DNA from 3 places in the Streptomyces sp. NPDC001851 genome. Region 1 is predicted to be linked to each of the others. Evidence: riboswitches for the same ligand, from Rfam matches in the RefSeq annotation. Region 1 holds a riboswitch; each other region holds the start of a gene.
The links. Region 1 has a riboswitch for cobalamin ahead of nicT (Nickel transporter NicT). Riboswitches for the same ligand answer to the same signal wherever they lie in the genome.
Positions count from the first base shown of each region.

Region 2: it holds a riboswitch for cobalamin, as region 1 does, so the genes downstream of both, ABT171_RS00495 (ribonucleoside-diphosphate reductase subunit alpha) here and nicT (Nickel transporter NicT) in region 1, are expected to answer to the same signal.
Region 3: it holds a riboswitch for cobalamin, as region 1 does, so the genes downstream of both, ABT171_RS36470 (CbtB domain-containing protein) here and nicT (Nickel transporter NicT) in region 1, are expected to answer to the same signal.

Region 1 is NZ_JBEOYR010000001.1:281,579-291,903, forward strand. Features, by position in the region: gene ABT171_RS01300 (serpin family protein) at 1-853, shown strand, start outside; gene ABT171_RS01305 (MarR family winged helix-turn-helix transcriptional regulator) at 819-1,256, opposite strand; gene ABT171_RS01310 (SMP-30/gluconolactonase/LRE family protein) at 1,374-2,357, shown strand; partial or broken gene ABT171_RS01315 (Uma2 family endonuclease) at 2,374-2,886, shown strand; gene ABT171_RS01320 (glycosyltransferase family protein) at 2,899-4,302, opposite strand; gene ABT171_RS01325 (MerR family transcriptional regulator) at 4,485-4,850, opposite strand; gene ABT171_RS01330 (alpha/beta fold hydrolase) at 4,911-5,615, shown strand; gene ABT171_RS01335 (ArsR/SmtB family transcription factor) at 5,826-6,176, opposite strand; cobalamin riboswitch at 6,256-6,445, shown strand; gene nicT (Nickel transporter NicT) at 6,473-7,582, shown strand; gene ABT171_RS01345 (superoxide dismutase) at 7,711-8,358, opposite strand; gene ABT171_RS01350 (precorrin-8X methylmutase) at 8,498-9,139, shown strand; gene nicT (Nickel transporter NicT) at 9,302-10,325, opposite strand, start outside.
Region 2 is NZ_JBEOYR010000001.1:99,396-109,720, forward strand. Features, by position in the region: gene ABT171_RS00460 (diacylglycerol/lipid kinase family protein) at 1-284, shown strand, start outside; gene ABT171_RS00465 (WhiB family transcriptional regulator) at 616-873, shown strand; gene ABT171_RS00470 (sensor histidine kinase) at 1,051-2,517, opposite strand; gene nagB (glucosamine-6-phosphate deaminase) at 3,023-3,808, shown strand; gene ABT171_RS00480 (GntR family transcriptional regulator) at 3,962-4,726, shown strand; gene ABT171_RS00485 (DUF3311 domain-containing protein) at 4,825-5,115, shown strand; gene mctP (monocarboxylate uptake permease MctP) at 5,112-6,740, shown strand; adenosylcobalamin-variant (AdoCbl-variant) riboswitch at 6,889-6,988, shown strand; gene ABT171_RS00495 (ribonucleoside-diphosphate reductase subunit alpha) at 7,124-9,487, shown strand; gene ABT171_RS00500 (ribonucleotide-diphosphate reductase subunit beta) at 9,487-10,325, shown strand, end outside.
Region 3 is NZ_JBEOYR010000035.1:47,124-57,448, forward strand. Features, by position in the region: gene ABT171_RS36435 (short-chain fatty acyl-CoA regulator family protein) at 1-516, opposite strand, end outside; gene aceA (isocitrate lyase) at 898-2,178, shown strand; partial or broken gene ABT171_RS36445 (malate synthase A) at 2,294-2,902, shown strand; partial or broken gene metE (5-methyltetrahydropteroyltriglutamate--homocysteine S-methyltransferase) at 2,958-5,206, shown strand; gene ABT171_RS36455 (histidine phosphatase family protein) at 5,355-5,936, shown strand; gene ABT171_RS36460 (hypothetical protein) at 5,952-6,290, opposite strand; gene ABT171_RS36465 (CbtA family protein) at 6,437-7,189, opposite strand; gene ABT171_RS36470 (CbtB domain-containing protein) at 7,212-7,433, opposite strand; cobalamin riboswitch at 7,469-7,613, opposite strand; gene ABT171_RS36475 (SUKH-4 family immunity protein) at 7,795-8,385, opposite strand; gene ABT171_RS36480 (phosphatase PAP2 family protein) at 8,533-9,396, opposite strand; gene ABT171_RS36485 (polyphosphate polymerase domain-containing protein) at 9,393-10,211, opposite strand; gene ABT171_RS36490 (DUF4956 domain-containing protein) at 10,208-10,325, opposite strand, start outside.

The DNA.
Region 1 (10,325 bases):
CGCCTGGGCGGCCGAGCGGACCGGCGGGCTGGTCGAGCGCATGCCGGTGACGCTGACCCGGGACACACGGCTGGTGCTGGCCGGCGCGCTCGCGCTGCGCACGACCTGGCGGCAGCCCTTCACGGAGCTGCCGCTCCGGCCGGACTCCGGCCCCTGGCAGGGGCGATCGCTGCGCGGGCTGCACCGGCGGAGCGTACGCCCGGACCGGGTGGGCGTGACGGGCACCCCGGACGGCTTCGTCACCGCGCTGACGGTGCCCGGCGACAACGGCGTCGACGTCCATCTGCTGCTCGGCGAGGAGCGCATGACGCCGGGCCAGGTGCTCGCCGCGGGCGTGGGGATCGTGGAGCGGGCGCTGCCGCTCACCGGGGGCGGCTCACTGCCGCTCGGGCACGTGGGGCCGGGTCTGCACGTGGAGCGGCAGCCGGCCGTGGAGCCGGGACCGCCGGTGCTGGACGTGCGGACGGTGGTGTACGAGGTGCGCGCCGACCACGATCTGCTCGCCCTGCCGGACCTCTTCGGCCTGACCTCGGCGTCGGACACCCGGGGCGGCCACTTCCCGGGGGCGAGCACCGCCCGGCTGGCCGTCGGGGAGGCCCGCCAGTCGGCCGTGGCCCAGTTCGGCGCGCTCGGCTTCCGGGCGGCGGCGGTGACGGCGGTCGCCGAGGTGTACGGCGGCGCGCCGCCGCGGTACCGCTGCGAGTCCACGGTCGTCCGGGCCGTCTACGACCGCCCGTTCGGCTTCCTCGCCGTGGACCGCGAGTCCCGGCTGGTGCTGACGGCGGGCTGGGTGACGGATCCGGCGCCGGAGCCCGTGGTCAGCTTCCCGGGCGCTGTTCCTCCAGGACTCTGACGCAGCGCGCGAGCAGATCCTCCAGGGCGTCCCGCTCCGCGTCGGTGAACTCCGCGGCGAGGGCCCGCTCGACGCGTACGGCGGACGCGTCGGCGTCGGCGAGTACGGCACGGCCCTCGTCCGTGAGGCGGGTCTCCAGGACGTTCCTGTGCCACTCGTGCGGGCTGCGGGTGATCAGATCGCGGTCCTGGAGGTTCTTCAGGACCGTGTTCATGGTCGGCGGGGTGACCCCGCACAGCCGGGCCAGGGCCGCCGCGGAGATGCCGGGGTGGGCGGAGAGGTGGAGCAGCGCGGCGTACTGGGCGACGGTCAGGCCCGCGGGCTTCAGGACCGCCGCCTTGGTCGCGCTGAGGGCCTGCTCGGCCCGCTTGAGGTGGGAGCCGAGGCGCTCGGACGCGGGCATGGAGGTCACCTGGCCACATTAATGCCTGGATAGCCATTAATACCCTGGCGATGATTAGAGCTCTAATGTAAGTTCGCAGTCATCATCCAGTGAGCAGCCGAACCGAGAGGCACCGTCGTGTCCCGTTCGATCCACCGCCGTACCTTCCTGACCGGTGCCGCCGCGGCGGCCGTGGCCGTCGCCGCGCCCACCGCGAGCGCGACCACCGGCCCGCGTGTCTCCACCGCCTTCACCCTCCCCGACGAGCGCGCCTACCCCGAGGGCATCGCCCTCGACCCGCGCACGGGTGACGCGTACGTCGGCTCCTTCACGACCGGCGCGATCTACCGCGCCGCCGCCGGCAGCCGCACCGCCGAGGTCTTCCTGCCCGCGGGCGCCGACGGCCGGACCACCGCCAACGGCCTGAAGGCCGACCGGGCGGGCCGGCTGTGGGTCACCGACCACACCACCGGGATCGACGTCTACGACCTGCACGACCGCTCCCTGCTGGCCCGCTTCGAGATACCGGGGGGCGACCAGCGCTTCCTGAACGACCTCGTGATCACCGCTGACGGCACGGCCTACGCCACCGACAGCGTGCGCCCGGTGATCTACCGCGCCACCCCGGCCGACCTGGCCCGCGCCCGCGGCGGCCGCGCGCCGCTGACCGCGCACTTCGACCTCAGCGGCGCCGTACCCGCACACTCGCCGGACGCCTACACCCTCAACGGCATCGTCGCCGGCCCCGCCGGACGCCTGCTGTTCGCCGTCGACATGACCGGCGGCGGCCTGTACCGGGTCGGCGTGACCGACGGCTCCGTACGCCAAGTGACCCTTGAGGGCGGCGACTTGAAGCACGGCGACGGCCTGGAGCTGGCCCACGGCACCCTGTGGGCCGCCCACAACGCGACCAACACGCTCACCCGCTGGCGCCTCTCCCCCGACGGCACCAGGGCCCGCCTGACCCGCAGCCTGACCACCCCCGCCCTGCAGACCCCCACCACCCTGGCCCGCGACCACCACGGCCTCCTCGTCGTCCGCTCCCAGTTCGACAAGGGCGGACCGATGGGCCCGGGGGTGCCCCGGACGCCGTTCACCGTGGCGCGGGTGACGGGGATGTGATCTCAGGACCCGGGGCCTCACCGAGGCGCCCCGCCACACCGAGCTGATCGATGGAGCTCTCGTCTTCAGGCTGTCGCCGCAGCGGTGCTGGCACAGCCGCCTCGTCACCATGCTCACCGTCGCTCTCATGGAGCAGGCGCCCGCCGATGTCCAGGTCGGCCGGGAGATGACCATGAGGCTCGACGAGCGCAATCGTCCGGGGCCGGACCTGCTCCTGACGAAGGCCGACTTCGACGGCGATCGCACCTGGTTCGCCCCGGACGAGGTGCACCTCGTGAGCGAGGTCGTCTCCCCCGAGTCCGCGCACCGCGACCGCACGGTCAAGCTGCGCAAGTACGCGGCGGCCGGCATCCCGCACTACTGGTGCATCGAGGAGGAGAACGGCGCCCCCGTCGTCCACGTCTACGAACTCGACGGACCGACCGGCGTCTACGCGCCCGCCGGTATCTTCCGGGGCGCCCCGAAGCGCCCGGTGCCGTTCGAGATCAGCCTGGACCTCGACCAGCTCCTCCCGGCGCGTAACACCTGAGTCGAGCGCCAGTCACCGGTTCGCTCGCGGGTGGCGCTCGTACACCGTCACCCGCCGGCCGCGGACCTGCTCGTCCGCCACCACGGTGAAGTACTTCTCCAGCACGGCGAGCTTCACGCGGTCCCGCTCTGCCGTCACCGGCCTCGCCACCCCCGTGGCGTCCGTGACCAGCAGGATCCGCCGCTGGGCCAGCATCGCCGTCCGGATCCGGGCCGGAGTCGTCTCCTCACCCTTCAGCGTCCCGGACGCCACCGGGCCCTCCCCCAGCGCGATGTCCCGCAGGCCGGTGAACGCGTCGGGGGACACCAGCGCGGTGTCCCGTCGGGCCGCCGGTACGAAGAGGGTCGCGTCCCCGGTCTCCTTCAGGCGCCGCACGTCGGCCGCCACCGCCAGGACGTCGTCGACGCGGCTCGACGGGGACCGCTTGGCCAGCGACTGCGGGAGCAGCGCCACGAAGGCCACGACGACCGCCACGGGGACGAGCCACGACGACGCCTTCGGGAAGCGTGGTGCGGCCGCCCTTACCGCCGCGCCCAGGGCCGCACCGATCAACAGCGCCAGACCGAGCAGGCTGAACAGGATGTATCGGTCCACGAACAGGGGCTTGGCCAACGAGATGCCGATCAGGGCGAGTTGCGGCACCGCGAGCAGCGGCAGTCCGACGGCCGCCGCCGACAGCCGACCCGCTTCCGGCCGGTCCAGCAGGGCTCCGAGGCCGCCGATGGCCAGCAGGACCGCCGGGCCGATCAGCATGTGCCAGGTCAGCGGCGGTATCCACGTCACCTGGTCGGACTGGCTGCGGCTGAAGAGGATCAACGGCAGGTCGCCTGCCACGGCGGCCACCGCGGCGGCCGTCCAGCGCACCCACACGCCGCGCCCGCTCCGGGTCCACAGGAGTGTCCCGGCGTGCGCGGGCAGGATCAGCAGGGACAGCCAGTTCAGCAGACCGCACGTGAGGACCGTTCCGGCGTACGCCACCCAGCCGATCGCCCGGCCGCGCCCTTCCCGCTGGGTCACCAGCAGCAGTGTCGAGATCCCGGCCCCGGCCGCCACCAGCGCGTACGGGCGGCCCTCCTGGAGATAGAACTGCGCGGAGGGCAGCAGCCCGAGCGCCAGCCCCGCCCCCAGGCCCGCCCATGCCCCGGCGAGCCGGTGGCCCAGGGCGGCCACACAGGCCGCCGCCACCGCCATCGCCAGCACGGAGGGCAGCCGCAGGGTGGTGGTGCTGGGGCCGCACCAGGCGAAGAGTGTGTGCATCAGCAGGTAGTAGAGCCCGTGCACGACGTCGACGTGCGCCAGCATGTGCCAGATGTCGGCCGTGGACCGCCGGGCCACCTGCCAGGTCGCGGCCTCGTCCCGCCACACGCTGTGCTGCCGGGACAGCCCCCACAGGCCGAGGGCGAGGGTCCACAGCATCGCTACGGGCCAGACGGGAAGAGCACGCCGGGGTACGGACGGGGCAGACGTCATCAGGATCCAGGTCTTGGGGGAGGGAGCGGACGGAACGCGGAAGAGAGCGACTGGCCAAGGCGTGGCGGCCGTCGACTTCGGTCGTACAAATACGGCCATGTGGCTGAATCACCCCTACAGGGGAACGGCTACCGGGCGAGGGCCGGTGGCACCGCGTCGAGCACCGTGTCCAGCATGGCGCGAGATGCGCGCAGGGCCTCGATCTCCCTGGTGATCCGCTGTCGCTCGCCGTGGAGTCGGCGGACGAGTTCCGGACACGTGGGGACCAGGCGGTCGCCGGCGTCGGCGACGCAGGGCAGCACCTGAGCGATCACAGAGGTGGAGAGGCCGGCCGTCAGCAGGCTGCGGATACGGCGCACCGTCTCCACGTCCGCCTCGCTGTACTCCCGGTACCCGCTGGGCAGCCGGGTCGGCGCGAGCAGCCCCTGCTGCTCGTAGTAGCGGAGCAGCCGTTCGTGCACGCCCGTCCGCCGGACCATCTCCTTCATCCGCACGAGACGCCGTCCCCCCAGGGCTTGACTCTGACACCGGTGTAGGAGTTTAGCGTCGCGGCCATGAGCGATGACCAGGCCCTTCTCGAAGGGAACCTCGATGTGTACGTACAGGGCAGCGGGCCTGCCCTCCTGCTGGCGCATGGCGCCGGGGGCAGTGTCGAAGGCAACTTCGGGCTGGTCCTCGACGACCTGGCGAAGGACCACACGGTGATCGGTCCGCACTACCCGGGAGCGGGCGGCACACCGGTCGCCACGAAGCCCCTGGACCTCGACGAACTGGCGGACACGCTGGTCGCCTCCGCGGTGGCCCGCGGACACGAGACGTTCACCGTCCTCGGGGAGTCCCTGGGAACCACCGTCGCGGTACGCGCGGCGACCCGCCATCCCGAGCGGGTGACCGGTCTGGTGCTCACGGCCGGGTTCCCGGTGGCCGATCCGGTCCTCGCACATGCCGCCCGCCTCATCACCCTGCTCGGCAGGACCGGCGAGTGGGACGAGGTGGCCCGGCTGGCGTTCCTTGCGTGCCTGTCCGAGAGCCGGCTGAACGGGATGTCACCGGCCGAGGTGGCGGAGGGGGCGGCGCAGGTGAAGGCCTCCATGCCGGCAGGCATGCTCGACCACTTCGACCTGGTCTCCCGGGTGGACGTCCGCCGCGACCTCACCGATGTCACGGCCCCACCCTCGTGTTCGCGCCGACCGGAGACCGTCTGGTGCTTCCCGAGAGCTCGCGCCGCCTCAGCGCGGGAATCCCGGGAGCCACGCTGATCGAACTGCCCGGGGCGGGCCACATCCCCGACCCGGAATCCCGGGCCCTCTGGCTCCGCCATGTACGCCGGTTCCTCGCGTCCCTTGAGACCGCTCGGGGGTGGCGCCGTCGGGGCTGACGGCGATCACGGCGCGCCGCCGAGCCCGGTCAGCCTCGTCTGCTCGGCCGACGGCCGGCGCACGCCGGACCGGACCGGGTCGGCTTCGCGTTCAGTCGCGGCAGTGTTCCAGCAGAGCGGAGATCGGGCTGTCGACGAGTCGATAGCGCACGATCCGGCCGTCCTTCTCGCCCTGGACGATTCCCGCGGTGCGCAGCAGACGCAGGGCCTGGGACACGGCGGTGTCCCGCATCCCGGTGGCGACGGCCAGGTCGGAGACGGCGATGGGGCCCGCCCGGTGGAGGGCGAGCAGCAGGGAGAGGCGTCCGGGATCGGAGAGCAGGGAGAAGCGGTCGGCCCAGGCGCGTACGCGTTCGGGCTCGCCGACGGCGGCGATGGCGTCGCAGACCCGATGACCGTCGATGGTGCGCTGCCCGGCGCGTTCCACAGGGACGAGATGCATCCACTCATCATCGCAGTCACCGCCCGCCTCCTCCATACCTGATCAGTTGTGCAGCCTTGCAGCCAGGACCTGCGGCCTTCTAGGGTGGGCGGGCCGTGGTGTTCGGGAAGACCGGTGACAGTCCCTCAGGGGCTCAGTCCGGAGCGGCCCTCGCCACTGTGATCGGGGAGTTCCCGCCCCATGCGTTGCCACTGGCCTCACGGCCGGGAAGGCAGGGGCGGGCACGGTGACCCGTCAGCCAGGAGACCGGCCACGGCAGCACGAAGCTGATCCACGAGGTGCTGGAGCGTGACCGTATGACCCTGTCCGAAGGCGTGCCCGAAACCGCCGCCGCCCCGTCCTTCCACTGGCGCCGCGAGGACACCGTCCGGACCACCGGCCTCCTGGCCGTGATCGTCGCCCTGCACGTGGTCGCCTTCGGGATCCTCTTCCTGCTCGTGGTGCCGCGGCACTACGAGGTCGGCACCCAGGCGTTCGGGGTCGGCCTCGGCATCACGGCCTACACCCTCGGCATGCGGCACGCCTTCGACGCCGACCACATCGCCGCCATCGACAACACCACCCGGAAGCTGATGGCCGACGGCCAGCGGCCGGTGTCGGTGGGCTTCTGGTTCGCGCTGGGCCACTCCAGCGTGGTGGTCGTCATGGCCGCGCTGGTCGCCGGCGGCGCCAAGCTCGCCGGCACGCTGATGAGCGACAACTCCCGTACCCACCAGGTCCTCGGCACCGTGGGCACCACGGTCTCGGGCGGCTTCCTGTACCTCATCGCCGCCCTCAACCTCGTCGCGTTGGTCGGCATCGCCCGCGTGTTCAAGGCGATGCGCGCCGGACGCTACGACGAGGCCGAGCTGGAAGCCCATCTCGACTCGCGCGGCTTCATGAACCGCATCCTGGGCCGGCTCACCAAGTCCATCCGCCGCCCCGGCCAGATGTTCCCCCTCGGCTTCCTCTTCGGTATCGGCTTCGACACCACCACCGAGGTCCTGCTGCTCGCCCTGGCCGGCAACGGCGCCGCCGCCGGCCTGCCCTGGTACGCGGTCCTGTGCCTGCCCCTTCTCTTCGCCGCCGGCATGAGCCTGTTCGACACGCTCGACGGCACCTTCATGAACTTCGCCTACCAGTGGGCCTTCTCCAACCCGGTGCGGAAGGTCTTCTACAACCTCACCATCACCGGCCTGTCCATCGCGGTGGCCTTCTTCGTCGGCACGATCGAGCTGGTCGGGGTGCTGCACGACAAGCTGGGTCTGAGTGACGACGTCTCCGGCTGGATCGCGGGCCTGGACCTGGACAACGTCGGCTACGTCATCGTCGGCCTGTTCGTGGTGGTCTGGGCCGTGGCCATCGGCTACTGGCGCCTGGCCAAGGTCGAGGAGCGGTGGAACACCCGCACCGCGGAAGGCGGCTGACGGCAGAGGACAGACGACAGGAAGGCTCCCGTGAGGATCTGCCTCGCGGGAGCCTTCCGTTGTGCCGCCTGCCGACGTGAAGGGTGAGAAGACGATCACGGGGCAGGACGCCTGGGGTGTCTACGCCGTCACGGCCTGAGCAGCAGGCTGTCGCCGCGCTCCTTGGCGGCGGCGTAGCGCTTGGCCACGTCCTGCCAGTTGACGACCTGCCACATGGCCTCGATGAAGTCCACCTTCTGGTTCTTGTACTGCAGGTAGAAGGCGTGCTCCCAGGCGTCGAAGACCAGGATCGGGGTCGAGCCCTGACCGACGTTGCCCTGGTGGTCGTAGACCTGCTCCACGATCAGCCGGTCGCTGAGCGGCTCGTACGCCAGCACGCCCCAGCCCGAACCCTGAGTGGTGGCCGCCGCCTTGGACAGCTGCGCCTTGAAGCCGGCGAAGGACCCGAAGGACTCGGTGATCGCGTCCGCCAGGTCGCCGACACCGTCCTGGGCCAGCGGCTCGCCGCCGCCGTCCTTGGGACCGGTCATGTTCTGCCAGTAGATGCTGTGCAGGATGTGGCCGGACAGGTGGAAGGCCAGGTTCTTCTCCAGGCCGTTGATCGAGCCCCACGACTCCTTGTCCCGCGCCTCGGCCAGCTGCTCCAGCGTGTCGTTCGCACCCTTCACGTACGCCGCGTGGTGCTTGTCGTGGTGCAGCTCGATGATCTCCGGGCTGATGACCGGGGCGAGCGCCGAGTAGTCGTACGGAAGTTCCGGGAGCGTGTAAAGCGCCATGTCCAACATCCTCCCACGTTATTGCGAATCATGTGCAGCTGCACGCTAGCAGCAAGAACGGTACCTTGCGATCAGTCGTCGGACCTAGGACCGTCGGTATGCTCGCCGCCATGCCCCGCAGTCCGGACGGACGACACGGATGACTAGGAGCACGGTGTTCGACTACGAGAAGGACGGCGCGGCCATCTACCGCCAGTCCTTTGCCACGATCCGCGCCGAGGCGGACCTCGCGGGCCTGCCCGCCGATGTCAGCCAGGTCGCGGTGCGGATGATCCACGCCTGCGGGATGGTCGACCTCGTACGGGACCTGGCCTACACGCCCGGCGTGTTGGCCCGGGCCCGTGAGGCGCTGCGCGCCGGCGCGCCGATCTTCTGCGATGTGCAGATGGTGGCCAGCGGCGTGACCCGCAAGCGGCTGCCGGCCGACAACGACGTGCTCTGCACGCTCTCCGACCCCTCCGTGCCCGGGCTGGCGGCCAAGCTGGGCACCACGCGCAGCGCGGCCGCGCTGGAGCTGTGGCGCGACCGGCTGGAGGGCGCGGTCGTCGCCGTCGGCAATGCCCCCACCGCGCTCTTCCGGCTGCTGGAGATGATCGAGGAGGGCGCGCCCCGCCCGGCCGCCGTCATCGGCGTGCCCGTGGGGTTCGTCGGTGCCGCCGAGTCCAAGGACGCGCTCGCCGGACACGCCTCCGGCCTTGAGCACATGGTGGTCCGTGGCCGTCGGGGCGGCAGCGCCATCGCGGCGGCGGCCCTCAACGCGATCGCGAGCGAGGAAGAGTGAGACGGTCCGGGCGGTCGAGGTGATCGCCGAGGCGGACGTGGTCGCGTACCACAGCGCCCCGGCACGGCCGGTCGATCGCGCGGTCCGTCGCGGCGAAGCACATCCGCGAAGACCACGTCGAGGGCGGCGCCGCTCCCCCGTGGAGCTGCGCCGCGAGCGGTGCTATTCGGCGGTCTGTTCCACCGGTGCCGGCCGGGCCAGGCCCGCCGTCCACTTCTCCTCGATGCGGCCGGCCTTCCACACCAGCAGGGCGATCGCCCAGGTGGCGAAGAACAGGCCGACGATGACGTAGCCGATGATGTTCAGGTCCAGGCCGGAGACCCAGTCCCAGAACGGGCCGTGCAGGTGGGCCTTCTCGGCGATCAGACCCAGCAGCTCGACCGTGCCGATGATGAGCGCGACGGCGACGGACAGGCCGGTGATGGTGAGGTTGTAGTAGACCTTGCGGACCGGCTTGGAGAAGGCCCAGCCGTAGGCGAAGTTCATGAACGAGCCGTCGATCGTGTCCAGCAGGGACATGCCGGCCGCGAAGAGGACCGGCAGGCAGAGGATCGCGTACCAGGGCAGGCCCGAAGCCGCGCCCGAGCCGGCGAGGACGAGCAGCGCGATCTCGGTCGCCGTGTCGAAGCCGAGGCCGAAGAGGAGGCCGAGGGGGTACATCTGCCACGGCTTGGTGATCGACTTCATCAGGCGGCCGAGGATGCGGTTCATGAAGCCGCGGTTGTTGAGCTGCTCCTCCAGCGCGGCCTCGTCGAAGTGGCCGGAGCGCATCTGCCGGAACACCTTCCAGATGCCGGCCATGATCAGCAGGTTGATGATCGCGATGACGTAGAGGAAGGTCCCGGAGACGGTCGTACCGATCCAGCCGGTGATGCTGTGCAGCTCGGAGTCGTCGTTCTCGACCGGCCCCGCCAGTTCCTTCACGCCGAGGGAGAGCAGGAAGGCCAGTCCGAAGACGATGCTGGAGTGGCCGAGGGAGAACCAGAAGCCGACCGACAGCGGGCGCTGCCCCTCGTTCATCAGCTTCCGGGTGGTGTTGTCGATGGCGGCGATGTGGTCGGCGTCGAAGGCGTGCCGCATGCCGAGGGTGTAGGCGGTGACGCCGATGCCGATGCCGAAGGCCTGGGTGCCGACCTTGTAGTGCTCGGGAGCGACGATCGCCGCCAGCGTGAACCAGCCGACGAGG
Region 2 (10,325 bases), 180 kb from region 1:
GCCCCATGTACACGTCACCTAAGGCCTCGTTCGATACCGGCGTCGACGTGCTCGGTCTCAGCCGTCTGTCGACGGCCTCGGTTGCCCGGTATGGCACCCAGTTGCTCACTTCGTCCCCCGAGCGGGGCCCCCACGGCAAGCATGTGCTCTCCCTGCACGATCTGGACCGGTTCACCTTGCATTCGAAGGTGCCTCTCCCCCTGCAGATGGACGGTGACCACCTCGGGCTCCGTACGAGCGTGACGTTCACAGGCGTACGCCGTGCACTGCGTGTGATTGTGTGAGCGGAAGGCGCAAAAGTCCTTTCACTCGAACGTTTAGGCCAGGATCCACCCCATGGAAGTACGGCTGTGACCTAGTCGACACCGAGGAATCAAAAAAAACTTTCCGGAAGGGGTTGTATCCGCCGCTGAGGTTTGCGAGTCTCTACGTGGCGATCGGGACGGCCCGCAACACCGGCCTCCACTGATCACCGGAACCCCTCTTCAAACCAAGGACCACGCCGGGGAAGACTCGGCGGTCGGCCCTTCACTTGTTGAGGGATTCGTGAAAGCGTTCACATTCACAAGCAACCTGTACGTAATACGTTCAGAGAACCTAGGAGAGGTAGCAGCCATGGACTGGCGTCACAACGCCGTTTGCCGCGAGGAAGACCCCGAGCTCTTCTTCCCCATCGGCAACACCGGTCCTGCGCTGCTGCAGATCGAGGAAGCCAAGGCCGTCTGCCGTCGCTGCCCGGTGATCGAGCAGTGTCTGCAGTGGGCGCTTGAGTCCGGTCAGGACTCCGGCGTCTGGGGTGGTCTCAGCGAGGACGAGCGCCGCGCCATGAAGCGCCGCGCCGCCCGCAACCGGGCTCGTCAGGCCTCCGCCTGACATACCCACCCCTGCTGACAGCCTGAGCTTGGCGGCGCGTGCAGCACGCACGCATCTCCCGCCCCCGAGCCGCAGCGCGCAGTATCCCCCGATGCGCATAGCTTCGAGCTTTAGCCCCGGATCACCAAGTGGCCCGGGGCTCAATGCTGTCCGGCGCCGGGTGGGCCGCCGGTGAGCTCACTTCTGCGCCTGCACCGGAATGTCGAGGATCACCCGGGTCCCCCGGCCCGGCGCCGGCACCATGTCGAACGATCCGCCCAACTCGCCCTCCACCAGCGTCCGTACGATCTGCAGCCCCAGGTTTCCGGAGCGGTGCGGGTCGAAGTTCTCGGGCAGTCCGACGCCGTCGTCCTGGACGGTGACGAGGAGGCGCGCCTCCTTGGTCGTACCACCCCGCACCGCCGAGACCTCGACCGTGCCGGTGTCGCCCTCGCGGAAGCCGTGTTCCAGGGCGTTCTGCAGGATCTCGGTGAGGACCATCGACAGCGGGGTGGCCACCTCGGCGTCGAGTATCCCGAAGCGCCCGCTGCGCCGGCCGGTCACCTTGCCCGGTGAGATCTCGGCGACCATCGCCAGCACGCGGTCGGCGATGTCGTCGAACTCCACGCGCTCATCCAGGTTCTGAGACAGCGTCTCATGCACGATGGCGATCGAGCCGACGCGGCGGACCGCCTCCTCCAGGGCCTCCCGGCCGCGTTCGGAGTCGATGCGCCGGGCCTGCAGACGCAGCAGCGCGGCGACCGTCTGGAGGTTGTTCTTCACCCGGTGGTGGATCTCCCGGATGGTCGCGTCCTTGGTGATCAACTCACGCTCGCGGCGCCGCAGTTCGGTGACGTCCCGGCACAGCACCAGGGAGCCGATCCGGGTGCCCTTGGGCTTGAGCGGGATGGTCCGGAACTGGATGACCCCGTCGTTGGCCTCGATCTCGAACTCGCGCGGCGCCCAGCCGCTGGCCACCTTGGCGAGCGCCTCGTCCACCGGGCCCCGGGTCGGGGCGAGTTCGGCGGTGGTCTGGCCGAGGTGCTGGCCGACCAGGTCGGCGGCGAGGCCGAGGCGGTGGTAGGCGGACAGCGCGTTCGGGGAGGCGTACTGGACGACGCCGTCGGCGTCCAGCCGGATCAGTCCGTCGCCGACGCGCGGTGAGGCGTCCATGTCGACCTGCTGGTCCGGGAAGGGAAACGATCCTGCCGCGATCATCTGCGCGAGGTCCGAGGCGCTCTGGAGGTAGGTGAGCTCCAGCCGGCTCGGGGTGCGGACGGTCAGCAGATTGGTGTTGCGGGCGATCACGCCGAGAACCCGGCCGTCACGTCGTACGGGGATGGACTCGACCCGCACGGGGACCTCTTCCCGCCACTCGGGGTCGCCCTCGCGCACGATCCGGCCCTCGTCCAGCGCCGCGTCCAGCATGGGCCGGCGGCCACGCGGGACGAGGTGGCCGACCATGTCGTCCTGGTAGGAGGTGGGGCCGGTGTTCGGGCGCATCTGGGCGACCGAGACATACCGCGTGCCGTCGCGGGTGGGGACCCACAGGACCAGGTCGGCGAAGGAGAGGTCGGAGAGCAGCTGCCACTCCGAGACCAGCAGATGGAGCCACTCGAGGTCGGAGTCGTCGAGGGCGGTGTGCTGGCGGACCAGTTCGTTCATGGAGGGCACGTCTGCGAGCGTACCCGCGGGCTGCCGGTGGCCGGAAAAACACCCGCGGGCCGCGGCGCCTGGAAGGGACCCTCAACCCTCCCGGCACCGCAGCCCGGAGCATCATCGGCCGTGGGGTGTGCGGTCCCGGTCGGCCGAAGGCCGAGGAGCCGGGGCAGTCAGGGCAGAGAGCGCCGGTTCCTCGATCCGCCTTCCTGTGCGGGGAAGACGGAGGCTTGTCACGTTGGTGCGTTCTTGTCGATTCTGGACTAGACCACAACGGTATGTCCATGGTCTCGTCGGCATGCACGAGTGAGGGCACCCGATGCCACGCAGCCTAGCCCGGCTCGGTCAGCCGTGGGGCCAGATGGTCATGGCAATTTCCGCGAGTGCCGGGGAGCGGCCGACGAAGGCGCCGTGCGTGCGCGTCGTTTCCTGGGCCGGCGGAGGCCGCCTCTGCTAGATTGGTCTAAACCACATAGACGTACCGAGACCACTTCAGAACGGCAGGCCCAGCGTGGAAGTTGTCATCGTTCCGGACGCCGCGGCGGGCGGCGAGCTGGTCGCCGAGGCCATGACCCGGCTGCTGCGGCGCAAGCCCGACGCCCTGCTCGGCGTGGCCACCGGCTCCACCCCGCTGCCCGTCTACCAGGCGCTGACCGCGAAGGTCCGCTCCGGCGCGGTCGACGTCTCGCGGGCGCGCATAGCCCAGCTCGACGAGTACGTGGGGCTGCCCGCCGACCACCCCGAGTCCTATCGCTCGGTGCTGCGCCGGGAGGTGCTGGAGCCGCTCGGCATCGGCATGGACGCGTTCCTCGGACCCGACGGCACCGCCCGGGACATCCAGGCGGCGTGCGAGGCGTACGACCGCGCGCTCGCCGGGGCCGGCGGAGTGGACCTGCAACTGCTCGGGATCGGCACCGACGGGCACATCGGGTTCAACGAGCCGTGCTCCTCGCTCGCCTCGCGCACCCGGATCAAGACGCTGACCGAGCAGACCCGGATCGACAACGCCCGCTTCTTCGGCGGCGACATCGAGCAGGTCCCGCACCACGTCATCACCCAGGGCATCGGCACCATCCTGGAGGCCCGGCACCTGGTGCTGCTGGCGACCGGTGAGGGCAAGGCGGACGCGGTCGCCGCGACCGTCGAGGGACCGGTCGCGGCCGTATGCCCGGCCTCCGCGCTCCAGCTCCACCCGCACGCCACGGTGGTCGTCGACGAGGCCGCCGCGGCCAAGCTCAAGCTGGCCGACTACTTCCGGCACACCTACGCCAACAAGCCGGACTGGCAGGGGATCTAGGACCCGTAGGCCTAGACCAATCCGGTCCGGACGGTATAGAGAGGAGATCACGGAGCGTGCGGGTGCACCCGGGGACGGGAACCCGTGCCACGATGTGACCCGTGGCCGATGACAGTCGGTCGCTTTCGGCATCCGGAGCCGGGAAGGCAGAGCATGAGCACCGACGTCAGCAGTGCGGAGAACGAGGCCGGCACGACCGTCCGTACGGCGCGCGTGCCCAAGTACTACCGCTTGAAGAAGCACCTGCTCGACATGACGGAGACGCAGGCCCCGGGCACGCCGGTGCCGCCCGAGCGCACGCTGGCGGCCGAGTTCGACACCTCCCGCACCACCGTCCGCCAGGCCCTGCAGGAGCTGGTCGTGGAGGGCCGGCTCGAACGCATCCAGGGCAAGGGCACCTTCGTCGCCAAGCCCAAGGTCTCCCAGGCGCTGCAGCTCACCTCCTACACCGAGGACATGCGCGCCCAGGGTCTGGAGCCGACCTCGCAGCTGCTGGACATCGGCTACATCACCGCCGACGACCGGCTCGCCGGGCTGCTGGACATCGCCGCCGGCGGACGGGTGCTGCGCATCGAGCGGCTGCGCATGGCCAACGGGGAGCCGATGGCCATCGAGACCACGCATCTGAGCGCCAAGCGCTTCCCCGCGCTGCGCAGATCACTCGTGAAGTACACGTCCCTCTACACCGCGCTCGCCGAGGTCTACGACGTCCACCTCGCCGAGGCCGAGGAGACCATCGAGACCTCGCTGGCCACTCCGCGCGAGGCGGGCCTGCTCGGCACCGATGTGGGCCTGCCGATGCTGATGCTCTCCCGCCATTCCCTGGACCGCGAGGGCAAGCCGGTGGAGTGGGTGCGGTCGGTGTACCGGGGGGACCGCTACAAGTTCGTCGCGCGGCTCAAGCGCCCGGCCGAGTAGGGCCGATATACGGACGAGGTCTTCCACTGGCGCGACACCGTCACCTAGATTGCCTGCGCGTTACCCAGGTGATCAACGAGGGGACGGAGAGCCGAGGCATGTCCGAAACACCTGAAGTGAGACCACCCGTGGTCACCCCGGTCCGGGTGATCATCGGCCTGTGCCTCGTCGCGCCCTTCACGGCCATGCTCTGGGTCGGCTCCTACGCCAGGACGGACCCGGCCTTCCTGGGTATCCCGTTCTTCTACTGGTACCAGATGCTCTGGGTGCTGATCTCCACCGCCCTGACGATGACCGCGCACAAGCTGTGGCAGCGCGACCAGCGCGCCCGCACCGCCGGCGCTTCCCCCGCTTCCCCCGCTTCCCAGAAGGGCGGTGAGGCGAAGTGAAGAACGGCGTCAACGGCGTCGCGCTCGGCGTCTTCATCTTCTTCTTCCTGGCCGTCACGGTCATGGGCTTCCTGGCCGCACGCTGGCGCAGGGCCGAGAACGAGCACTCCCTGGACGAATGGGGACTGGGCGGACGGTCCTTCGGCACCTGGATCACCTGGTTCCTGCTCGGCGGCGACCTGTACACGGCGTACACCTTCGTCGCCGTACCGGCGGCGATCTACGCGGCGGGCGCGTCCGGCTTCTTCGCGGTGCCGTACACGATCCTGGTCTATCCGCTGATCTTCACCTTCCTGCCCCGCCTGTGGTCGGTCTCGCACCGCCACGGCTACGTGACGACCTCGGACTTCGTCCGCGGCCGCTTCGGCTCCAGGGGGCTGTCGCTGGCGGTGGCGCTGACCGGCATCCTGGCGACGATGCCGTACATCGCGCTCCAGCTCGTCGGCATCCAGGCGGTGCTGGACGTGATGGGCGTCGGCGGGGACAGCAGCACCAACTGGTTCGTACGGGACCTGCCCCTGCTGATCGCCTTCGGCGTGCTCGCGGCGTACACCTACTCGTCCGGCCTGCGCGCGCCCGCCCTGATCGCCTTCGTCAAGGACGCCCTGATCTACATCGTCATCGTGGTGGCGATCATCTACATCCCGATCAAGCTGGGCGGCTTCGACGACGTCTTCGCCAAGGCGGCCCACGCGTTCAGCCAGGTCAACCCGGCCACCGGCAAGCCGCGCGGCGCGCTGGTCCCGCCGGAGGCGAACCAGTGGACATACGCCACCCTGGCCCTCGGTTCGGCGCTCGCGCTCTTCATGTACCCGCACTCGATCACCGCGACCCTGTCGTCCAGGAGCCGCGAGGTGATCCGCCGCAACACCACGATCCTGCCGCTGTACTCCCTCATGCTCGGCCTGCTGGCCCTGCTGGGCTTCATGGCGATCGCGGCCGGAGTGAAGGTCACCAACGGGCAGTTGGCGATCCCGCAGCTGTTCGAGGACATGTTCCCGGACTGGTTCGCGGGCGTGGCCTTCGCGGCGATCGGCATCGGCGCACTCGTACCGGCGGCCATCATGTCGATCGCGGCGGCGAACCTCTTCACCCGCAACATCTACCGGGACTTCATCAAGCCGGACGCCACACCCCGGCAGGAGGCCCAGGTCTCCAAGATCGTCTCGCTGCTGGTGAAGGTCGGCGCGCTGGTCTTCGTCCTCACCATGGACAAGACGGTCGCGATCAACTTCCAGCTGCTCGGCGGCATCTGGATCCTGCAGACCTTCCCCGCCCTGGTCGGCGGCCTGTTCACCCGCTGGTTCCACCGCTGGGCACTGCTCGCCGGCTGGGCGGTCGGCATGATCTACGGCACGGTCGCCGCGTACGGGGTCGGCTCGCCGACCCAGAAGCACTTCGGCGGCGCGGCCAAGGAGATCCCTGGCATCAAGGAGATCGGCTACATCGGCCTCACGGCGTTCGTGCTGAACGTCGCCGTCACCGTGGCCCTGACGCTGGTCCTGAAGGCCGTGAAGGCCCCGGAGGGCATCGACGAGACCAAGCCGGAGGACTACACGGCGGACGCGGGAGACCCCGGCGTCCAGGTGGAGCTTCCGCCGGCGACGGCGGGCGCCGGTCACTGAACTGCCGTACGACGGGCCGCCGGAGGAAATCCGGCGGCCCGTCGTCGTCCCTCACTCCGCTCACCTACGAGTTGACGCTCTGACACCGCCACGACACAACATCTGGGGGTGACCCGACAGCCCGGCACTAGATGTATGCTCGTCCTCGCTGTCGCCGCAGGGGAATCCGGTGTGAATCCGGAACTGTCCCGCAACGGTGTACTTGCGTGCATGCGCACGCCTGCGTCAGTCCGAGGACCTGCCGACAGCGCACCCGGCCGGCCGGCCGGTGTGCCTGAGACGTCCGGGCCTCGTGGAGTGGGCCGGTGGACGCGACGCCGTGTGCGCTCGTGGCTGCCCCCTGCCCTCCGCAAGGCCCCGTGCCGAGCGAGGGAGAGCCCCACGTGACCATCGCGCCAGCAGATCCGGCTTCAGCCAGCGGCCTGGAGACCGACGGTCCCGGTACCGCGCTGCTGCGGACCCTGACCGAGCTGACCGCCGACCTCCCCGACGCCGACCCCGGCCGGGTCGCCGCCGCCGCGCTGCGCGGCCGGTCGGCCCACGCCGACGAGGCGGAGTTGCGGGAGCTGGCCACGGAGGCCGCCGCCGGGCTCATCTCCGAGGACCCCGCCTACTCCCGGCTGGCCGCCCGGCTGCTGACCCTCACCATCCGCGCCGAGGCCGCCTCGCAGGGCGTGACGTCCTTCACCGAGTCCGTGGCCGTGGGGCACCGGGAGGGGCTCATCGCCGACCGGACCGCCGAGTTCGCGCGGCTGCACGCCGAGCGGCTGGACGCGCTGATCGACACCGGCGCGGACGACCGCTTCGGCTACTTCGGGCTGCGCACCCTGCACAGCCGGTACCTGCTCCGGCACCCCCTCACCCGCAAGGTCATCGAGACCCCCCAGCACTTCATGCTGCGGGTCGCCGCGGGTCTCGCCGAGGACGACAGCGTCCGCTCCGTGGACGAAGTCGCCGCGCTCTACGGGCTCATGAGCCGCCTCGACTACCTGCCGTCCTCCCCCACCCTCTTCAACTCCGGCACGCGGCACCCCCAGATGTCGTCCTGCTACCTCCTCGACTCCCCGCTGGACGAGCTGGACTCCATCTACGACCGGTACCACCAGGTGGCCCGGCTCTCCAAGCACGCCGGCGGCATCGGTCTGTCGTACTCCCGGATCCGCAGCCGCGGTTCGCTGATCCGCGGCACCAACGGGCACTCCAACGGCATCGTGCCGTTCCTGAAGACCCTGGACGCCTCGGTGGCCGCCGTGAACCAGGGCGGCCGGCGCAAGGGCGCCGCGGCCGTCTACCTGGAGACCTGGCACTCGGACATCGAGGAGTTCCTGGAGCTGCGGGACAACACCGGTGAGGACGCCCGCCGCACGCACAACCTGAACCTCGCGCACTGGATCCCGGACGAGTTCATGCGCCGGGTCAACGCCGACGAGCAGTGGTCGCTGTTCTCCCCGGCGGACGTGCCGGAGCTGGTGGACCTGTGGGGGGAGGAGTTCGACGCCGCCTACCGCAAGGCCGAGCAGGCGGGGCTCGCGAAGAAGACGATCCCGGCCCGTGAGCTGTACGGCCGGATGATGCGCACCCTCGCGCAGACCGGCAACGGCTGGATGACCTTCAAGGACGCGGCCAACCGCACCGCCAACCAGACGGCCCTGCCCGGCCATGTCGTCCACTCCTCCAACCTCTGCACGGAGATCCTGGAGGTCACGGACGACGGCGAGACGGCGGTCTGCAACCTGGGGTCGGTGAACCTCGGTGCGTTCGTGAGCGGCGGTGACATCGACTGGGAGCGCCTGGACGAGACGGTCCGCACGGCCGTCACCTTCCTCGACCGCGTGGTCGACATCAACTTCTACCCGACCGAGCAGGCGGGCCGGTCGAACGCCAAGTGGCGTCCCGTCGGCCTCGGTGCCATGGGTCTGCAGGACGTCTTCTTCAAGCTGCGCCTGCCCTTCGACTCGCCGGAGGCCAGGGCCCTGTCCACGCGGATCGCCGAGCGCGTGATGCTCGCCGCGTACGAGGCCTCCGCCGACCTCGCCGAGCAGAAGGGCCCGCTGCCGGCCTGGGAGAAGACCCGTACCGCCCAGGGTGTCCTGCACCCCGACCACTACGACGTCGAGCTCACCTGGCCCGAGCGCTGGGCGGCGCTGCGCGAGCGGATCGCGGCCGTCGGCATGCGCAACTCGCTCCTCCTCGCGATCGCGCCCACCGCCACCATCGCCTCCATCGCGGGTGTCTACGAGTGCATCGAGCCGCAGGTCTCCAACCTGTTCAAGCGCGAGACGCTGTCCGGTGAGTTCCTGCAGGTCAACTCGTACCTGGTGAAGGACCTGAAGGAACTCGGCGTCTGGGACGCGCGGACCCGTGAGGCGCTGCGCGACTCCAGCGGCTCCGTGCAGGACTTCGCCTGGATCCCGGCCGACGTACGGGCCCTGTACCGCACGGCGTGGGAGATCCCGCAGCGCGGCCTGATCGACATGGCCGCGGCGCGGACGCCGTTCCTGGACCAGGCGCAGTCGCTCAACCTCTTCATGGAGACGCCGACCATCGGCAAGCTCTCATCGATGTACGCGTACGCCTGGAAGTCCGGGCTGAAGACGACGTACTACCTGCGCTCGCGGCCCGCGACACGCATCGCCCGCGCCGCCCAGGCGCAGGCCCAGAAGACCATCCCCGTCCAGCAGGCCGCCGATCCCGACGCGGTCGCCTGCTCCCTGGAAAACCCCGAGTCCTGCGAGGCCTGCCAGTAATGCCCAGCAACCAGAACCTTCTCGACCCCGGCTTCGAGCTGACTCTCCGCCCGATGCGCTACCCGGACTTCTACGAGCGCTACCGGGACGCCATCAAGAACACCTGGACCGTGGAGGAGGTCGACCTCCACTCGGACGTGGCCGACCTGGCGAAGCTGACTCCGGCCGAGCAGCACCTGATCGGCCGGCTGGTGGCCTTCTTCGCGACGGGCGACTCGATCGTCGCGAACAACCTGGTCCTGACGCTGTACAAGCACATCAACTCCCCCGAGGCCCGGCTGTACCTGAGCCGTCAGCTCTTCGAGGAGGCCGTGCACGTCCAGTTCTATCTGACCCTGCTGGACACCTACCTCCCCGACCCGGACGACCGGGCGGCGGCCTTCGCGGCCGTCGAGAACATCCCTTCCATCCGCGAGAAGGCCGAGTTCTGCTTCAAGTGGATCAACGAGGTCGAGAAGCTGGAGCGCCTGGAGTCGAAGGCCGACCGCCGTCGCTTCCTGCTCAACCTCATCTGCTTCGCCGCGTGCATCGAGGGCCTGTTCTTCTACGGCGCCTTCGCGTACGTCTACTGGTTCCGCAGCCGGGGTCTGCTGCACGGTCTCGCCACCGGCACCAACTGGGTGTTCCGCGACGAGACGATGCACATGTCCTTCGCGTTCGACGTGGTCGACACCGTCCGCAAGGAGGAGCCGGACCTCTTCGACGACGAGCTGCGGCAGCAGGTCACCGACATGCTGCGGGAGGCCGTCGAGGCCGAGCTGCAGTTCGCGCGCGACCTGTGCGGTGACGGCCTGCCGGGCATGAACACCGAGTCGATGCGGCAGTACCTGGAGTGCGT
Region 3 (10,325 bases), on a different contig from region 1:
GGGCCGTACTCCGATCTCCTCGGCCAGGTGCTCGGCGGCGAGGTCGGTGTCGTGGAGGTAGTTCTGGCGACGGTAGAAGAAGTCCCGGATCTCCTCGTGGGGCGAGGGCGCGGTGCCCCGGTCTGAGTCCCGGCCGTCCGTCACACCGGCCAGCCGCTCGGACAGGAGCTGGTTGCGGCGGCCCAGGTCGATCAGGACCTGGGCGACCGCGGGCATGCGGGAGGCCAGGTCGGCCAGGTCGGACGGGGTGACTCTGGCGGCGGCGATCTCTCCCGTCAGCGCCTCGCGAAGGTCGGCCACCAGGCGGGTCGTGTCGCGGGCCGAGAAGAACCCGGGGTCGACGCCGTAGGTCTCGGTCAGCCTGAGCAGGACCGGCACGGTGAGTGGGCGGGAGTCGTGCTCCATCTGGTTCAGATAGCTGGGGGAAATACCCAGAGAGCGGGCGAACTCCGCCTGGCTCATCCCGCGTTCCTCACGCAGTCTCCGCAACCGCGCCCCCGCGTAGGTCTTGCTCACCGCCGGTTCCTCCCTGCCGGGGATCAGATCGGGTCAGCGTACGGGACCAACCGGCGGTAGGAGCATGCGCAGACTTGGCAGAACGGTGCCCGAAGATTCGCAGAAGTTGGCACACGTCCCTGCTTGTTGGCACTGAGTGCCAGTGCCAGAGTCGTAGTGCGGCTCGCCGGACCCGGCAGACGCCTCTCGGGACCGGGGCACGATTCACTGCCCTGACGTCGGAGACCCCGGCACGCGCGAGGTCTGCGCCCGGCAGCATTGCTCACCTTCGCCTCCAGGGTGACGGCGGGCCGCAGCCAGCACATCGACACGCAGTGCCACCCCTGTTCGTCAGGCAGGCGGAATTGGCTATCTGCACAGACCGAGGAGACGGTGACCGTCATGGCAGAAGCGAGGACGCAGGCGGCCGAGGAACTGGCCCGGCGCTGGGCCACCGACCCGCGCTGGAAGGGCGTCGAGCGGACCTACAGTGCGGAGGATGTGGTCCGGCTCTCCGGCAGCCTCCGCGAGGAGCACACTCTGGCCCGGCACGGCGCCGAACGCCTGTGGCGCCGGCTGCACGAGCGGGACTACATCCACGCGCTCGGCGCGCTCACCGGCGGTCAGGCGGTCCAGCAGGTGAAGGCGGGGCTGCAGGCGATCTACCTGTCCGGCTGGCAGGTCGCCGCCGACGCCAACCAGGCCGGCCACACCTACCCCGACCAGAGTCTGTACCCGGTCAACTCCGTTCCGCAGGTGGTCCGCAGGATCAACAATGCGCTGCTGCGCGCCGACCAGATCGCCATCAGCGAGGGCGACAGCTCCACCGACTGGCTGGCGCCGATCGTGGCCGACGCGGAGGCCGGGTTCGGGGGCCCGCTGAACGCCTTCGAGCTGACCAAGGCGATGATCGCGGCGGGCGCGGCCGGCATCCACTACGAGGACCAGCTCGCGTCGGAGAAGAAGTGCGGCCATCTCGGCGGCAAGGTCCTCGTGCCGGCCTCGCAGCACATCCGCACCCTGAACGCGGCCCGGCTCGCCGCCGACATCGCCGACACCCCGACCGTGATCATCGCCCGCACCGACGCGCTGGCCGCCACCCTGCTGACCAGCGATGTCGACGAGCGCGACGCCGAGTTCGTCACCGGCGAGCGCACTGCGGAGGGCTTCTACCGGGTGCGCAACGGCATGGCACCCGTGATCGCCCGCGGACTGGCCTACGCCCCGTACGCCGACCTGATCTGGGTCGAGACCGGCACCCCTGACCTGGACCAGGCAAGGGAGTTCGCCGAGGCGATCCACGCGCGGTACCCGGACCAGATGCTCGCCTACAACTGCTCGCCCTCCTTCAACTGGAAGGCCGCGCTCGACGACGACCAGATCACCAAGTTCCAGCGCGAACTGGGCGCGATGGGCTACAAGTTCCAGTTCATCACGCTGGCCGGCTTCCACTCCCTCAACCACGGCATGTTCGACCTCGCCCGCGGCTACGCGGAGCACGGGATGACCGCCTATGTCGACCTCCAGGAGCGGGAGTTCGCCGCCCAGGCGCACGGCTTCACCGCCGTCAGGCACCAGCGCGAGGTCGGCACCGGCTACTTCGACCTGGTCTCCACCGCCGTCAACCCCGGCTCCTCGACGACTGCGCTGGCCGGTTCCACGGAGGAGGAGCAGTTCCACTAGGCCGGCCTTTCGGGACCTGTCCGGTCTGCCCCGGTGAGCGGGGTCGTACGACGTCCCGGTCCGCCCCCGCTCCCGCACGCGCCCACCCCGCCACGCCCTGCCCGCAGGAGAAGCGATGTCCACCAGTGCCCTGACCCACCGTGTCCGTGTCCTCGCGCCCCCGGGCGACCGGCACGACGAGATCCTCACGCCCGCCGCCCTGGACTTCGTGGGCCGCCTGGCCGAGGCCTTCGGCCCACGCCGGTCGGACGTGATGAGGGAACGCCGCCGACAGGTCCTGCGCCTGACGTCGGGCTCGCCGCTCGACTTCCCGATGGTCACCTCCGCCATCCGCGCCGACCCGACCTGGCGGGTCGCACCACCCGCCCCCGGGCTGACCGACCGCCGCGTCGAGATCACCGGCCCACCGGACCGCCGGGTGACCGTCAACGCCCTCAACTCCGGGGCCAGGATCTGGATGGCCGACTTCGAGGACGCCACCGCACCCACCTGGAACAACGTCGTCGGCGGCCAGCTCAGCCTGCTCGACGCCATCGAGCACCGCATCGACTTCACCACACCCGGGGGCAAGCAGTACCGGCTCGGCGAACGGCTCGCCACCATCATGGTCCGGCCGCGCGGCTGGCACCTGGACGAGGAGCACCTGGAGTACGACGGCCGCCCCGTGCCCGCCGCGCTCGTCGACTTCGGCCTGTACTTCTTCCACTGCGCCCAGCGGCAGATCGACGCCGGGCAAGGCCCGTACTTCTACCTGCCCAAGCTGGAGAACCGCTACGAGGCCCGAACTGAAGAAGGCGATCGAGGGCTACTGGAAGGGCCGCATCACCGCCGACGCCCTCCACGCCACCGCCGCCGGCCTGCGCCGTACGAACTGGCAGCAGCTCACCGAGGCCGGGATCGACGAGGTACCCACCGGCGACTTCTCGTACTACGACCATGTCCTGGACACCACCGTCATGGTCGGCGCCGTCCCCGCCCGCCACCGGGGGGCCGTGGACGCCGATCCGCTCGACGGGTACTTCGCGATGGCCCGCGGCACCCAGGACGTCGCGCCGCTGGAGATGACCAAGTGGTTCGACACAACTACCACTACCTGGTACCCGAACTGGGTCCGGACACGGTCTTCGCCGCCGACGCGACCAAGCAGGTCAACGAGCTGAAGGAGGCGCTGGCACTGGGTCTCACCGCTCGGCCCGTGCTGGTCGGCCCGGTCACCTACCTTCTGCTGGCCAAGCCCGCACCCGGCACACCGGCCGGCTTCGAGCCGCTCACCCTGCTGGACCGGCTGCTGCCGGTGTACGCCGAAGTCCTCGCCGACCTGCGGGCGGCGGGCGCGGAGTGGGTCCAGGTGGACGAGCCCGCCCTCGTCCAGGACCGCACGCCGGCCGAACTCGACGCCGCCGCCCGCGCCTACCGCGACCTCGGCGCCCTCACCGACCGGCCCAAGCTGCTCGTCGCGTCCTACTTCGACCGGCTCGGCGAGGCCCTGCCGGTACTCGCCAAGGCACCGGTCGAGGGCCTGGCCGTGGACTTCACCGAGGCCGCCGGCGCCAACCTCGACGACCTCGCCGCGGCCGGCGGTCTGCCCGGCAAGCGGCTGGTGGCCGGAGTCGTCAACGGCCGCAACATCTGGGTCAACGACCTGGCCAAGTCCCTGTCCATCCTGGGCACCCTGCTCGGGCTGGCCGCCCGGGTCGACGTCTCCGCGTCCTGCTCCCTGCTGCACGTCCCGCTCGACGCCACCGCGGAACGCGACATCGAACCGCAGATCCTGCGCTGGCTCGCCTTCGCCCAGCAGAAGACACGCGAGGTCGTCACGCTCGCCAGGGGCCTGGCCCAGGGCACCGGCACGATCACCGCCGAACTGACCGCCAACCGCGCCGACCTCGCCTCACGAGCAGACTCGCCCCTCACTCACGACCCGGCCGTGCGGGCCCGCGCCGCCGCGGTCACCGACGCCGACACCCGCCGTTCCCAGTCCTACCCCGAACGCACCGCGGCCCAGCGGGCCCACCTGCGCCTGCCCCTGCTGCCGACCACGACCATCGGGTCCTTCCCGCAGACCGGCGAACTGCGCACGGCCCGCGCCGACCTGGGCGCCGGCCGCATCGACACCGCCGGCTACGAGGAACGGATCAAGGCGGAGATCCAGGAGGTCATCTCCTTCCAGGAGAAGACCGGCCTGGACGTCCTCGTGCACGGCGAGCCCGAACGCAACGACATGGTCCAGTACTTCGCCGAGCAGCTCACCGGCTACCTCGCCACCCGGCACGGCTGGGTCCAGTCCTACGGCACCCGCTACGTCCGCCCGCCGATCCTCGCCGGTGACATCTCCCGCCCCGAGCCGATGACAGTGCGCTGGACGACGTACGCCCAATCCCTCACCGACCGCCCGGTCAAGGGCATGCTCACCGGCCCGGTCACCATGCTCGCCTGGTCCTTCGTCCGCGACGACCAGCCCCTCGCCGACACGGCCCGGCAGGTCGCCCTCGCCCTGCGCGACGAGGTCAACGACCTGGAGGCGGCGGGTACTTCGGTGATCCAGGTGGACGAACCCGCGCTGCGCGAGACCCTGCCGCTGCGCGCGGCCGGCCGTCCGGCCTACCTGGACTGGGCGACGGAAGCCTTCCGGCTGACCACCGGCGGGGTGCGCCCGGACACACAGATCCACACCCACATGTGCTACGCCGCATTCGGCGACATCGTCCAGGCCATCGACAACCTCGACGCCGACGTCATCAGCCTGGAAGCCGCCCGCTCCCACATGCAGGTCGCCCGCGAGCTCGCCGCCCACGGCTATCCGCGCGAGGCCGGACCCGGCGTCTACGACATCCACTCCCCCCGCGTCCCGAGCGCCGAGGAGGCCGCCGACCTGCTCCGCACGGGCCTGAAGGCCCTTCCCGCAGACCGGCTCTGGGTCAACCCCGACTGCGGCCTGAAGACCCGCGGCTGGCCCGAAACACGCGCCTCCCTGGAGAACCTGGTCGCCGCCGCCCGCACCGTCCGAGGGGAGCTGTCCGCCTCGTGAACTGACGAGTCCTTCATGATGGGCGCGCAGGAGCCGTCATGCTGGACCGGCAACCCCTCCGCGCACTGTGGGCCACCGATCACCCTCGGCATGTGCGTCACCGCGGCGGCGGCCCACGCCGCACGACCCCGACAGAAGGAACAGCCACGTGAGCAACCGCCTCACCTTCGTCTCGCCCGCAACGAGCCCCTCGCTGCGGCGGGCCCGCTTCTACGACGGTGAGTCGATCGACGGCATCGGCGTGGCTCGCGCCCGTGAGGCGTCCGGGTCGCTGTCCGTGCCCGGGCGTGTGGTCATGTCCCCGACTGCACGCTGCCGGGAGACGGCTGCTGCTCTGGGCCTCAGCGGCGCGGAGACACCGGAACTGGGCGGGCTGGATGTGGGCCGCTGGCGGGGCCGCACGCTGGACGCGGTGGCGGCTGCCGAGCCGGAAGCGGTGACCCGCTGGCTCACCGACCCCGGCAGCGCACCCCACGGGGGTGAGTCCGTACAGGCCCTGTGCGAGAGGGTCGCGCGGTGGTTGGAGACAGCGCGGGATGGCGAAGGTCGCACGCTCGCGGTCGTCGAGCCGGAGGTGGTGCGGGCGGCGATCACGGAAGCGTTGGGCATGCCCGCCGCTGTCTTCTGGCGCCTTGATGTCCCACCGCTGACGGTCACCGAACTCAGTGGCCGGTCCGGGCGCTGGAACTTGCGGCTGGGACAGCCACTGGCAGTGCCGGACGTCGACTAGACCCTGACCGGTGGTTCAGGACGCGGCATCCCGGTGGCGGCGCAGCAGCGCCGCCACCTCGCAGCGCAGGCAGGAGCCGTCGGCATTCTTCGGAGTGGCCTGCCGTTCGGGGCACCTCGGCGAAGAGGCGTGGAGCTGCTGCTTGCAGCCCTCTCCTTGTGCGGCGACCAGTGCCTCCAGGTCGTGCACCAGCTCTTCGGTGCGTTTGGCTTGCTGGGCCAGGACCCGGACCCGGGCGCTCTGCCCGCCGATCTGCCGACGGCTGGCGATCAGTTGGTCGTATTCCTCCCGGGTGAGAGCGACCGCCTCACGGCCACCGAGGGTTATATGACGCGGCTGGGGTGCTCTGGCCACTCGCTTCCTCCACTCCCCGGCTGGGTGATCCGCATCCGGTCGAGCTGCTTGCCGTGCCGTTCTTGCGGATGGGTGCGCTTGGGTGTCCAGGGAACGCCAGAGGGCCCCCGGATGGTTCCGAAGGGCCCTCTGTTGTCCGGAAGGAATCAGTGCGCGGCCGGAACCACGCGGCCGCTCGTGGCCGTCGCCGGCTTGGGGTTCAGCAGGCGTTCCGCCAGTTCGCCGAAGAGCAGGCCGAATCCTGTCCACAGGCTCAGCTGGATCGCCAGCGCCGAGAGCCGGAACCGCCACAGCAAGGTGGCCGGGAAGTCCTTCGGCACCTCGTTGATGACAGGCAGGAACTGGTAGGCCAGGCCGATCACTACGGCGAACGCGGCCACCGCGACCACCGTCGCCCACCAGGTGCCCAGGCTGGGTGCCAGGCGCTTGCCCAGGATGGTGGCGGCGACCGCGAGCAGGACACTCAGCAGCATCATCAGGAAGTACAGGCTGGTCCGCTTGCTGATGGTGTCGGGTTCACCGACCGAGGGCGGATTGGCCGGGTACTTCAGGAACGGCACGACGTACACCGCGAGCAGCGCACAGCCGGACAGCAGCAGCGCGGTCGCCCGCGGGCCGAAGCGGCCGACACGGCCGAGCGCGAAACAGTAGGCGAGCGCGGCGATGCCACCGAAGGCCACTCCGTAGACGAGGACGCCCGTGGCGAGGCCGGCGGTGGACTGCAGGGAGCGGGAGACGACCTCCATCTCGTGCTCGTGGGAGTGGGCATCCTCGAAGGCGATCGCCTTGTCGACGCTGGGCTCCCCGAGGAGGTACGCGATGACCAGGGCGAGCACGCCGGCGGCGAGGCCGGCGAGCATGCCTCGCACGAGGAGGTTTCTTACCGTTGCGGAGTTCATGGTGGTGCGCGGTCCCCTCGCGTCAGTGGCAGGGGAAGCCGAGCAGGTGGCGGGCGTCGTGTACCCACTCGTGGACGTCCGTGCCGTTGAACACGGAGGTGGCGCCCTGCTCGGCGCCGACGAAGTAGAGCAGGACCAGCATCAGGATGCCGAAGAAGACCGCCCAGGGAGCTATCGCCTTCAGCGGCAGCTTGGCGGGGATGGCTGGGGTGGTGGCTGTCGGCTGGGCGACGGTCTGCGCCATGGCAGAACCTCCTCTGGGAGTTCGCGTCCCATCTCGGTGGTGCACTGGACGACGGCCACGGGTCTGACTCACCCGACACCTATGGGTGTCAGGCATACAGTGGCGCGACCGTGCCGGATTCCCACCGGCTTCCGTCTCGCCGTCGTCGATATCGGACAGACCGTACCGCGTGAGGCGAGCACGGCCAAGACCGCCTGAGCCCGGCGTGATCTTCTTCTCGTACCTTCCAGGTGACCGCCCGTCGGCAAGACGCTCCAACACCGTCGACCGGGCACTGGCGTATGGGCTCACACACGCTTTCGCCCTCGCCGGAGCACAAGGGCAGCACCCTCGCCGAGCGCCGGGTCGCAGACAAGCGCCCTTAAATGAAGTGGTGTTCGGGATCCACGATGTACGTGAGGACCCCGTGCCAGCGGGAATCGGGGTTCTCCAGGGCTGCCGGATCCACAGCCATCATGGCCCTCCGGACCCGGACCTGTGCGGCCTCGGGGTCGTAAGGCACCTCGATCTCGCTTTCCCATTGCGCGTCGAAGTGCGGGCGTTCCAGTTGGAGGAGGTACAGGAAGTGCACGAAAGACCGGAGCGAGCTGTTCCACAGGTAGATCTCGGAATCGTCGGGCAGGCAGTAGACCGCGCCAGTGCCAGGATCGAAGGCGAGACCGTCATAGGGGATCATGCCCAAACCGATCCACTTGTCCGCTCCCGTGGGGACGACGGAGTAACGGTCGGTGAGTTTGCCATCCCAGTCCTCGACGCGCCCGAACCGCTCTGCCAGCTCAGCGTCCATGTCGAACCACGGATTGTCCCAGACCGGAATTCCCAGCGTTCCCAGGACTTCCCTGGCGTCGGGATCGCCGATAGCGGGTAGGTTTCCTTCCGGCGCGACAATCAATTCAGCCGGATCAAACACTGTTTCCAGCGTCTCACGCGTGAGGGCGAGCGGACGGCTCATACTCTTTTCCTGTCATTTACTGCCGACCTGAGAGAATGTCAGGATATCATCTGATGTTTGAGAAATCTCTCGGTGCACGCCCCCGGACAGATACCCGCGCGTTCACGACTCCCGACCGGCTGGCCTGGCGGGCAGATCGCCGGGTCTTCAGCGATCTCCGTGTCCGTTGACGGCGAGTTCGTAGTCGCCGATCAAGTCGCCGAGCAGGGTGCCGGCGGTGAGGTCGCTGGTGACGTGGCCGGCCATGTAGAGGCGGGAATAGAGGACTTCGGCCTGCATCCACCGGTAGTCCTCGGCGCGGTGCGGGGAGAGGGCGCTGAGGAGAGTGACGGCCGCTGCGGAACGGGCCGCGTGTCGGGAGGGGTAGGAGTACGGCCCCTTGGCGCCGGGCTTGATGTGCTTGTCGGGGCGCAGGGTCGGGTCCAGGACGAACGGGGCGGGCTGCTTGTCCTTGGCGGCCAGCTGGTCGCTGATCGTCTTGGCCAGCTTCAGGGCCGCCTTGAGCTCGGTCTTCTCGGCCGTGCCCTGCGCGGTGGGGATCAGTTCGCGCTGGTCGTGAAGGTAGAGCTGCCAGATGTCCTTCTTGCCGTGCAGTTCCAGCCAGGTCGCGGCCTTCTTGCCGGCTGCCGTGCGGGTTTTCGCGAGCTGCTGGTCCTGGCGGAGTTCGGCGCTGCGCTGCTTCACCGTGGGCGGGGCAGGCACCTGCTGTGCGGCCCAGGCGGCGAACGCCTTGTCGTCGCGGGTGGTGCCATGCGCCTTCTTCCACTGGGCGAAGAGGGCATCCGCCTTCTTGTGCTGGGCCGCGGCCTGCTTGCCGATCGGGGCGATCTCGGCGTCGGTGAAGAGCGTGGGCGGCGGGTTCTGCTTGATCAGCGCCGTCGCCCCGGGTTTCGCGGAGCCGCCGGTGGCGGCCGAGACCAGCTGCGGTCGTACCACGCCGACGGCGACGGCCGCGACGGCGAGCAGCGCGATCAGGGCGTACGGCCATGTGATGCCGCGCAGGACGTTCATGCGGCGGGGGTCCTTTCGTAGAGCGGTACCGTGCTCGCCCCGGTGGTGAAGTGGGTGCGAGCGAGGCGGCGTACGTCGTTGTCGGGGAGACCGGGGGTGAGCAGGGACTGGCCGATGACGTACTTGCTGAGGGAGACGGGCCTGCCGCCCAGGTTCAGCAGCAGCCGGTCGGCCGGGGCCGGCCGGACCCCGCCCTTGGTCTCGACGAGCACGTGGCCGGAATCGAGCGCGGCGGTGCGGTCGCCGTGGTGGCAGGTCAGTGCGCCGTCGAGGGTGACGCGGGTGCCGTGGTCCAGGTCGGCGAGGGCGGCGCGGACGTAGCGGACCTCTGCGGCGGGGGCCAGCTCCTCGGCCGTGACAGGGATGCCGGATGCGGCCAGCACCTGTTCCACGAACTCGGCTGCCTGCGCGTCGAGTTCGCCGTACGCGGTGGCCGGGACCTTGAGGGCGTCTTTGACCGTGGCGCCGCGGCCGTCCTTGGTCTTCACCTCGACCCGGCACAGCCCGTCCTCCGCGTACAGGCGGGTGCGTACCTTCCAGCGTCTGCGACGCCGCTGCACATGGGCCCGCCATGCGGCGAGCTGCTCGGTGTCGAAGTAGGTGCTGAGGTAGCTCGTCGTACGACGGCCGGCCAGGTCCAGGACGCGGTGGCTGTCGGCGAGCCCGGCGACGAGGTCGCGGGCTCGGTCGAGCGGGACGAGGTACTTGCGGTCGGTGCGGTGCTGCAGGGCCGCGGCCGCGTCGACCTCGGCCAGTGTCGCGCCGCGCAGTGCCGAAAGACCCAGTCCGACGGCGAAGGAGGACGCGGAGGTCATGACACCGTCACCTGCTCGCGCGGTTCGGCGTCCGGGGCAGCCGTCGGCTCCCCGGGCTGAGCGGGGTAGCGGGCGGAGACCCGGGTGGTCTCGCGGACGTAGTCGACCTCGTCG